3 regions of the Streptomyces sp. NPDC051563 genome follow, and region 1 is predicted to be linked to each of the others. Evidence: riboswitches for the same ligand, from Rfam matches in the RefSeq annotation. Region 1 holds a riboswitch; each other region holds the start of a gene.
The links. A riboswitch is a leader RNA that binds a small molecule or an ion and turns the genes downstream of it on or off. The one in region 1 is predicted to bind cobalamin.
Positions count from the first base shown of each region.

Region 2: linked by a shared signal. The riboswitch ahead of ACIA8F_RS08150 (ribonucleoside triphosphate reductase) and the one ahead of ACIA8F_RS24765 (DUF4430 domain-containing protein) in region 1 are both predicted to bind cobalamin.
Region 3: linked by a shared signal. The riboswitch ahead of ACIA8F_RS05735 (energy-coupling factor ABC transporter permease) and the one ahead of ACIA8F_RS24765 (DUF4430 domain-containing protein) in region 1 are both predicted to bind cobalamin.

Region 1 is NZ_JBITDL010000021.1:14,394-16,645, reverse strand. Features, by position in the region: gene ACIA8F_RS24770 (hypothetical protein) at 1-487, shown strand, start outside; gene ACIA8F_RS24765 (DUF4430 domain-containing protein) at 563-1,051, opposite strand; cobalamin riboswitch at 1,192-1,329, opposite strand; gene ACIA8F_RS24760 (alpha/beta fold hydrolase) at 1,426-1,815, opposite strand; gene ACIA8F_RS24755 (MFS transporter) at 2,173-2,252, shown strand, end outside.
Region 2 is NZ_JBITDL010000005.1:89,477-91,728, reverse strand. Features, by position in the region: gene ACIA8F_RS08150 (ribonucleoside triphosphate reductase) at 1-1,030, opposite strand, end outside; cobalamin riboswitch at 1,073-1,214, opposite strand; gene ACIA8F_RS08145 (endo-1,3-alpha-glucanase family glycosylhydrolase) at 1,316-2,252, opposite strand, start outside.
Region 3 is NZ_JBITDL010000003.1:334,207-336,458, reverse strand. Features, by position in the region: gene ACIA8F_RS05740 (methylglyoxal synthase) at 74-991, opposite strand; cobalamin riboswitch at 1,123-1,317, shown strand; gene ACIA8F_RS05735 (energy-coupling factor ABC transporter permease) at 1,346-2,041, shown strand; gene ACIA8F_RS05730 (energy-coupling factor ABC transporter substrate-binding protein) at 2,050-2,252, shown strand, end outside.

The DNA of each region.
Region 1 (2,252 bases):
CAACCCGGCGGGCGGATTCAAGTACAAGCCCGCCGACACCTCGGCCTCCGCCTACGCCTCCATCGACGCACTGCGCGCCGTCGTCGGCGGCGGATTCACCACCGCCCCGCCGGTCCCCGTCACCCCGGGTGCCCCGCAGTGGGTCGCCCAGTCGGGCTTCACCGCCGGCACCGCCACCAAGCTGGCCCTGACCGTCGACGACGGCGCCGGCGGCCTCAAGGTCTGCTCGGTGGCCTTCACCCCGACCGGTACGACCGCCACCCTCGGCGACGTGCTGAACGCCGCCACCACGAGTGCCACCCCGTCGGGCTGCGTCACTAGCGTCACCCCGTCCTCCGGTACCGGCACGATCACCAACGTCAACGGCAAGGCCAACAGCGGCTCCGACATCTGGAAGGTCAGCGTCGACGGCTCGGCCTTCGCCGGAGCCGCCCGCAACAAGGTGATCAACGTGGGCGACACGATCGCCCTGCGCTGGGGCGCCTGATCCCCACGGGTGCTGACCCCGGCTCACCGGGGTCAGCACCCGTCCCGGGCCGGAGGCGGCACCCGCCACCGCCGGCTAGAAGGAGGTCCAGGTATAGGCGACCTCGTCGCCGGCCTTCAGCTTGAACTGGCAGCCACCGACCGGGGTCGGCGTGCCGTTGACGGAGATGCTCCAGTAGGCGGCGCCGCCGCCGCTGACGTTCTTGATCGTGTCCACGGAGAAGTCATCGAACGAGGCGTACCAGGTGCCGTCCCAGGTGAAGTGCTTCTTCTTCGCGGCGTCGTCCAGCGCGGCCGTCGGCGTGGGCACGGCGCTCGGGTTGGCGCCGCCGTTCGTGCCGTCGCACGGGTGCGTGCCGCCGGTGGCGGTGGTCACGTCGTGCCCCTTTGTCTTTATCTTCCCCTTGAACAGAAGCCCGTTGGGGCCCTGCACCGTGAGGCCGACCTTGACCGGGGCGTTCGTGTGCGGTGCCGGCTTGGCGTGGGCGACGGCGGGCGCGGTGGCGAGCGCGAGTCCCAGGGCGGCCGTCGTGACGAGGGAGCGACGGACGAGGTGCGGGCGCATGGGGTGCCTTTCGGGCAGGGCCGGTGCAGCCGGGCCCCGCCGCTGCGGCACCGCCCGGCAGCACCGGTTCCCGAGGGGGCGGGAGCAGGCTGGGGCGAGTCGGCGACTCAAGGCTCCGCGCTGCAGTCCGTGACAGTGGGAGACGGTACGAGCCGCATGGCGGGCTATCCGACTCGGGGCGCGGACGCCCCACACGGTTGCAGGTCAGCGCCGGATTCACACCGGCTTCCCCCTGGCCACACGACGATTCAGTTGTCACCCGGTCCGACCGGGCACACGCATCGTACGGCCGCGACAACGAGCTGACCAGGGGCGCCTTTCGGCCGCTCGGCCCCGGCTCGTCACGGTGCGAGCCGGGGCGGGCGGGGGAGGGGTCAGCCGGCGGCGCGGGCGGCCTGGGCGATGACGGCGGCCACGACGGCCGGACGGGAGACGTAGACGGCGTGGCTGCCGGGGGTCTCGGTGACGGTCGCACCCGCCCGCTCGGACAGGGCGCGCTGAGCGGCCGACGGGATCATGCGGTCGTCCGTGGCGACCAGGTACCACGACGGCCTGGTCTGCCAGGCCGGTTCGCAGACCGCACCGTCGAGGGCGTCGACGCCCCAGGGGACCTGGGAGTCGGCCATGAACGCGGCGCTGACCCCCGAGACCTCGGCCGGCTGCTCCAGCGTCAGCCGCGCCGCGCGGCGGTGACCACGCAGCACCTCACCGAAACCGGGCCCGTCCGCCTCGCCCGCGCCGCCACCGATGACGATCACTCCCATCGGTCCGCCCCCGCCCTTCGCCGGGCCCCGGTCACGGCCGACAGCCTCGTATCACCCACGGCCCATGATGACATCGGGAACCGTCCCGCAGGGCGCACACGGCTCGACCGACGGTGGACCCAACACGCCTCCATCGTCGCGGAGTTGGCTGTTTCCCATCGGTCCAGGGAGCCCCTGCGCCGGCCCGCCGACCCGGCCTGCGCGCGGACCGCAGCCGGCAGATCGTGCTCCGCCGGCTGCTGTGGATGAGCCGATCGTCGGGCGAAGCCGGGCATCGCCGCCGACCCGCTCGTGGAGACGCCGGAGCCCGGTGAACCTCGCCGTTTTGCGGCCGGGAGGCCGGGCAGACGTCCCGGCATGCTGGAGAACGCCGACTCAAAGACGGAGACCGTCACCACCCGCGTGCCGGCGCGGCTGGACCGGCTGCCCTGGTCCAG
Region 2 (2,252 bases), on a different contig from region 1:
CCTTGGCGAGTTCGCACAGCCGGTCCACCTCGGCCAGCAGCCCCGGTTCGTCTCCCGCGTAACGGTGCCCGAGCCGGGCACAGTTGAGGGTGACCACGCCGAGGGATCCGGTCTGCTCGGCGCTGCCGAAGAGGCCGTTGCCGCGCTTGAGGAGCTCGGTCAGGTCGAGCTGGAGCCGGCAGCACATGGAGCGGATCATGTGCGGTTCGAGCTCGGAGTTGATGAAGTTCTGGAAGTACGGGAGCCCGTACTTGGCGGTCATCGCGAAGAGCCGCTCGGCGTTCTCGCTCTCCCAGGGGAAGTCCCGGGTGATGTTGTAGGTCGGGATGGGGAAGGTGAACACCCGCCCGGTGGCGTCGCCTTCGGTCATCACCTCGATGTACGCCCGGTTGATCATGTCCATCTCGGCCTGGAGCTCGCCGTAGGTGAAACCGGTCTCCTCCCCCGCGACCACCGGGATCTGCTCGCGCAGGTCCTCGGGGCAGGTCCAGTCGAAGGTGAGGTTGGTGAAGGGGGTCTGGGTGCCCCAGCGCGAGGGCACGTTGAGGTTGTGCACGAGCTCTTGGACGCACTGCCTGACCTGGTCGTACGTCAGCGCGTCGAGGCGGACGTAGGGGGCGAGGTAGGTGTCGAAGGAGGAGAAGGCCTGGGCGCCCGCCCATTCGTTCTGCAGGGTGCCGAGGAAGTTCACGATCTGGCCGACGGCCGAGGACAGGTGCCGGGGCGGGGCGGAGTCGATCTGTCCGGGCACCCCGTTGAAGCCCTCGGTCAGCAGGGTGCGCAGGGACCAGCCGGCGCAGTAGCCGGAGAGCATGTCCAGGTCGTGGATGTGGAGGTCGCCCTCGCGGTGGGCGCGGGCCACGGCGGCGGGATAGACCTGTTCCAGCCAGTAGTTCGCGGTGACCTTGCCGGCGGCGTTGAGGATGAGTCCGCCGAGCGAATAGCCCTGGTTGGCGTTGGCGTTCACCCGCCAGTCCCGGCGGTCCAGGTATTCGGTCACGGTCTCTACGGCATCGACGACAGCAGTCACGGCAGCCCTCCCACGAGGCTCGGCACGGAAGAATGGCGGGCCCTTTCGAGAGCCCGTGCCGGCAGGTGTCGGACTCGTCCGCCGTGGCGGACTCACCGTTGCGGGGCAGTCCCGGATTCCCACCGGGTTCCCTGTTGCCTCGGTCGGGGAGAGGCCCCGCCGAACCGGCAAGACCAACACTACATATGGATGTGAGAGCCGAGAGCCACCACTACATATGGGGTGACGAAGGTCCCGGGCCAAGGGACTTCGGCCTCTAGGGCCCCGCTCCGGAGGCCCGTGGGCTCAGCTGCGGCCGCTGGTGGCCGCGTAGTACTGGAGATCTTGCACCTCCACCGTGCGGTCCACCCGGTAGGGCAGTTCCACCCGGGCCCCGGCCTTGCCGTCGCGCACCACGGAGGCCGAGCCGGTGCCCGGAGCCAGGGGCAGCAGCTCGGCGTGGACCCCGGCCGGGGCCGCACGGGTGTCTTCGGCCGCACCCACGGCCGTACGGATGCTCGCGGGCGCGGTCAGGAAGCTCAGCACCTCCACCGTGTCCCGGGCCGCGGCGCTGCCGCCCCGCAGCGACATCACGAGGGACTGGCTGCCGCTCGGGTCCGCGGCGGCGAACTGGGTGCGCGAGCTCAGGTAGAGGGTGTCGCGGACGATCTTCGGCCAGCCGCCGGTCTTGAACCGGGTGAGGTAGTAGGAGGAAAGGTCCAGGTAGGCATGGCCGTTGTGCAGGGAGGGCGCGAACTGGCTGCCCTCGCTGTAGTCGTTCCACGTGGTGAGCTGGACCCAGTCGGCGCCGTCCTCGATGGCGCGGTTCCATGTGGCGCGCAGGGTCGCGGTGTTGCCCGCCTCGTCGTAGATGCCCTGGTTGGGGCGGGCGTCCTGGACCGATACGGGCTGCATCCAGATCTTGCCCGCGGCGTGGGCGCGCCGCACGTCGCGGGTGGAGCCCTCCTGGCCGACGTAGCTGCGGCTGCCCCACTCGGAGAATCCGTAGCTGATGGGCCCGAACTCACCGCTGTGCGCGCCGAAGTCGAGGAAGAGCGGGACGAAGGCGGTACGGATGCCGTGCCGGGACTTCAGGACGTCCATGACCGTGGTCCACCAGGCGACGCTCTTCTCCTCCGCCTTGAACGGGGAGACCACCAGCCGTCCGTCGGGGAGCCGGTGGGCGGCCGGGGCGCTGCCGAGCTCGGCGAGGAGGCCGGCGAGCACGGCCGGGTCGTCGGTG
Region 3 (2,252 bases), on a different contig from region 1:
GACCGCCGTGGCCGCCACCGGGCCGCGCCCGTCCGGGCTCAGCCCGGCGTCGGAGCCGGCGCCCGGGTCGGGGTCACAGGGATTCGATCATCGCGTCCGCGCTCGCCGCGTTCAGGGCGAGGCGGACGTTGCCGAGCACCGCGAGCCGGATGAGGGCCCGTACGTCGTCCCCGTGCGGGTGCGAGGCCAGCGGGTCGAAGAAGAACACCAGCAGGTCGATCTGCCCCTGGGTGATGAGCGAACCGATCTGCTGGTCCCCGCCGAGCGGCCCGCTGCGCAGCGGGGCGACGTCCAGGCCGAGCCGCCGGTTGATCAGGGTGCCGGTGGTGCCGGTCCCGTAGAGCCGGTGGGGCTTGAGCTCGGCGGCCTTGCGATCCGTCCAGGCGAGCAGGTCGGCCTTGCGCGCGTCGTGGGCGACCAGGGCGATGCCGCGCGGGCGGTCGCTGCGGCCGCCCGCTCCGGTGAGCCAGCTCGGGTCGGCCAGCGGGTAGAGGTGCACGGCCGCGGCCCGCAGCTCCTCACGGCTGATGGAACCGTCGCCGTCGACGTCGACCCGGTCGAAGGAGAGCGCGTCGAGCGAGCCGTCGATGCCGGTCGCCCCGAAGAGGCGCTCGTACTCCGCGCGGTCGATGCGGCCGTCGCCGTCCCGGTCCAGGGCGTCGGCGAGGGCGTCGAGGGCCCGCAGGGTGGACTCGCGGAAGTAGCGGTCGCCGTCGAAGGCGTCGCGCGCGGCCGCCGCGACGAACTCCTGCTCGCTGATCCGGCCGCCCCGGTCGGTGTCCGATGCGGCCTGCAGCTGCGTCCACAGCTCGGAGTAGGCGTCGTGGAGGGCGGCCCTGCGGCGGGTGTCCCCGGGCTCGGTGAGCCATTCGGCGAGGCGGCCGGCGTAGGCGATGAGGTCCTCGCGGCCGAGATGCCCGTCCCCGTCCAGATCGTACGTGCGGAACAGCGCGGCGACGCGGGGCAGCCAGTCTTCGGCGGTCACGGACATGCAGAACTCCCTTTTCAGGTGGGGCTATTGAGGCCGATAGTAGCGGTGCGAACACGGTGCGTGATGCACAAGCGGAATCAGGTCACCGCATGGCGTGATTGGGGCGGGTTGTTACCGGTCCGCGCGGCCGACTAGGGTCAGCGGGCCTTGGTGTTCGGGAAACCGGTGGGAAACCGGTGCGGCCCTCGCCACTGTGATCGGGAAGTCCGGCTCCACTCCTGCGGGAAAGCCACTGGGCTGCGCGGGAGGTTCCGCGCTGCCCGGGAAGGCGGAGCATGGACGTCAACCCGTGAGCCAGGAGACCGGCCGGGGCGCGTTGTCCATCCACGAGGTGCTGGAGAGGTCTCCCTACTCATGCATATAGCCGAGGGGTTCCTGCCCCCTTTGCACGCGGTCGCCTGGGGCGCCGCGTCCGCCCCCTTCGTCGTCCACGGCGTCCGCGCGCTCACCCGCGAGGTGAAGGCCAACCCCGAGAGCACCCTGCTGCTCGGTGCGTCCGGGGCCTTCACCTTCGTCCTGTCCGCCCTGAAGATCCCCTCCGTGACGGGCAGTTGCTCGCACCCCACGGGCACCGGGCTCGGGGCGATCCTGTTCCGGCCGCCGATCATGGCGGTGCTCGGCACGATCACCCTGCTGTTCCAGGCCCTGCTGCTGGCACACGGCGGGCTCACCACCCTCGGCGCCAACGTCTTCTCGATGGCCATCGCCGGCCCGTGGGCGGGCTACGCCGTCTACCGGCTGCTGCGCAGGTCCGGGGCCCCGCTGATGGTGACCGTGTTCTTCGGCGCCTTCTTCGCCGACCTGGTCACCTACTGCGTCACCAGCGTGCAGCTCGCCCTGGCCTTCCCGGACCCGGCCTCCGGATTCCTGGGCTCCCTCGCGAAGTTCGGGGGGATCTTCGCGGTCACCCAGATCCCGCTGGCCGTGAGCGAGGGGCTGCTGACCGTCCTCGTGATGCGGCTGCTGATGGCGTCGAGCAAGTCGGACCTGGTCCGGCTGGGTGTCGCGAAGCTGACGGCCGCCCGTACCGGAGAGAAGGCGGCGGCCTGATGAGCAAGATGTCCAGGAACGCGAAGATCAACACCCTGCTGCTGCTCCTGGTGGCGGCGCTGGCCGTCCTCCCGGTCGCACTGGGGATGGGCGACCACAAGGAGGAGCCCTTCGCCGGCGCCGACGCGCAGGCCGAGACGGCGATCACCGAGCTGAAGCCCGACTACGAGCCCTGGTTCTCCCCGCTGTACGAGCCCCCGTCGGGCGAGAT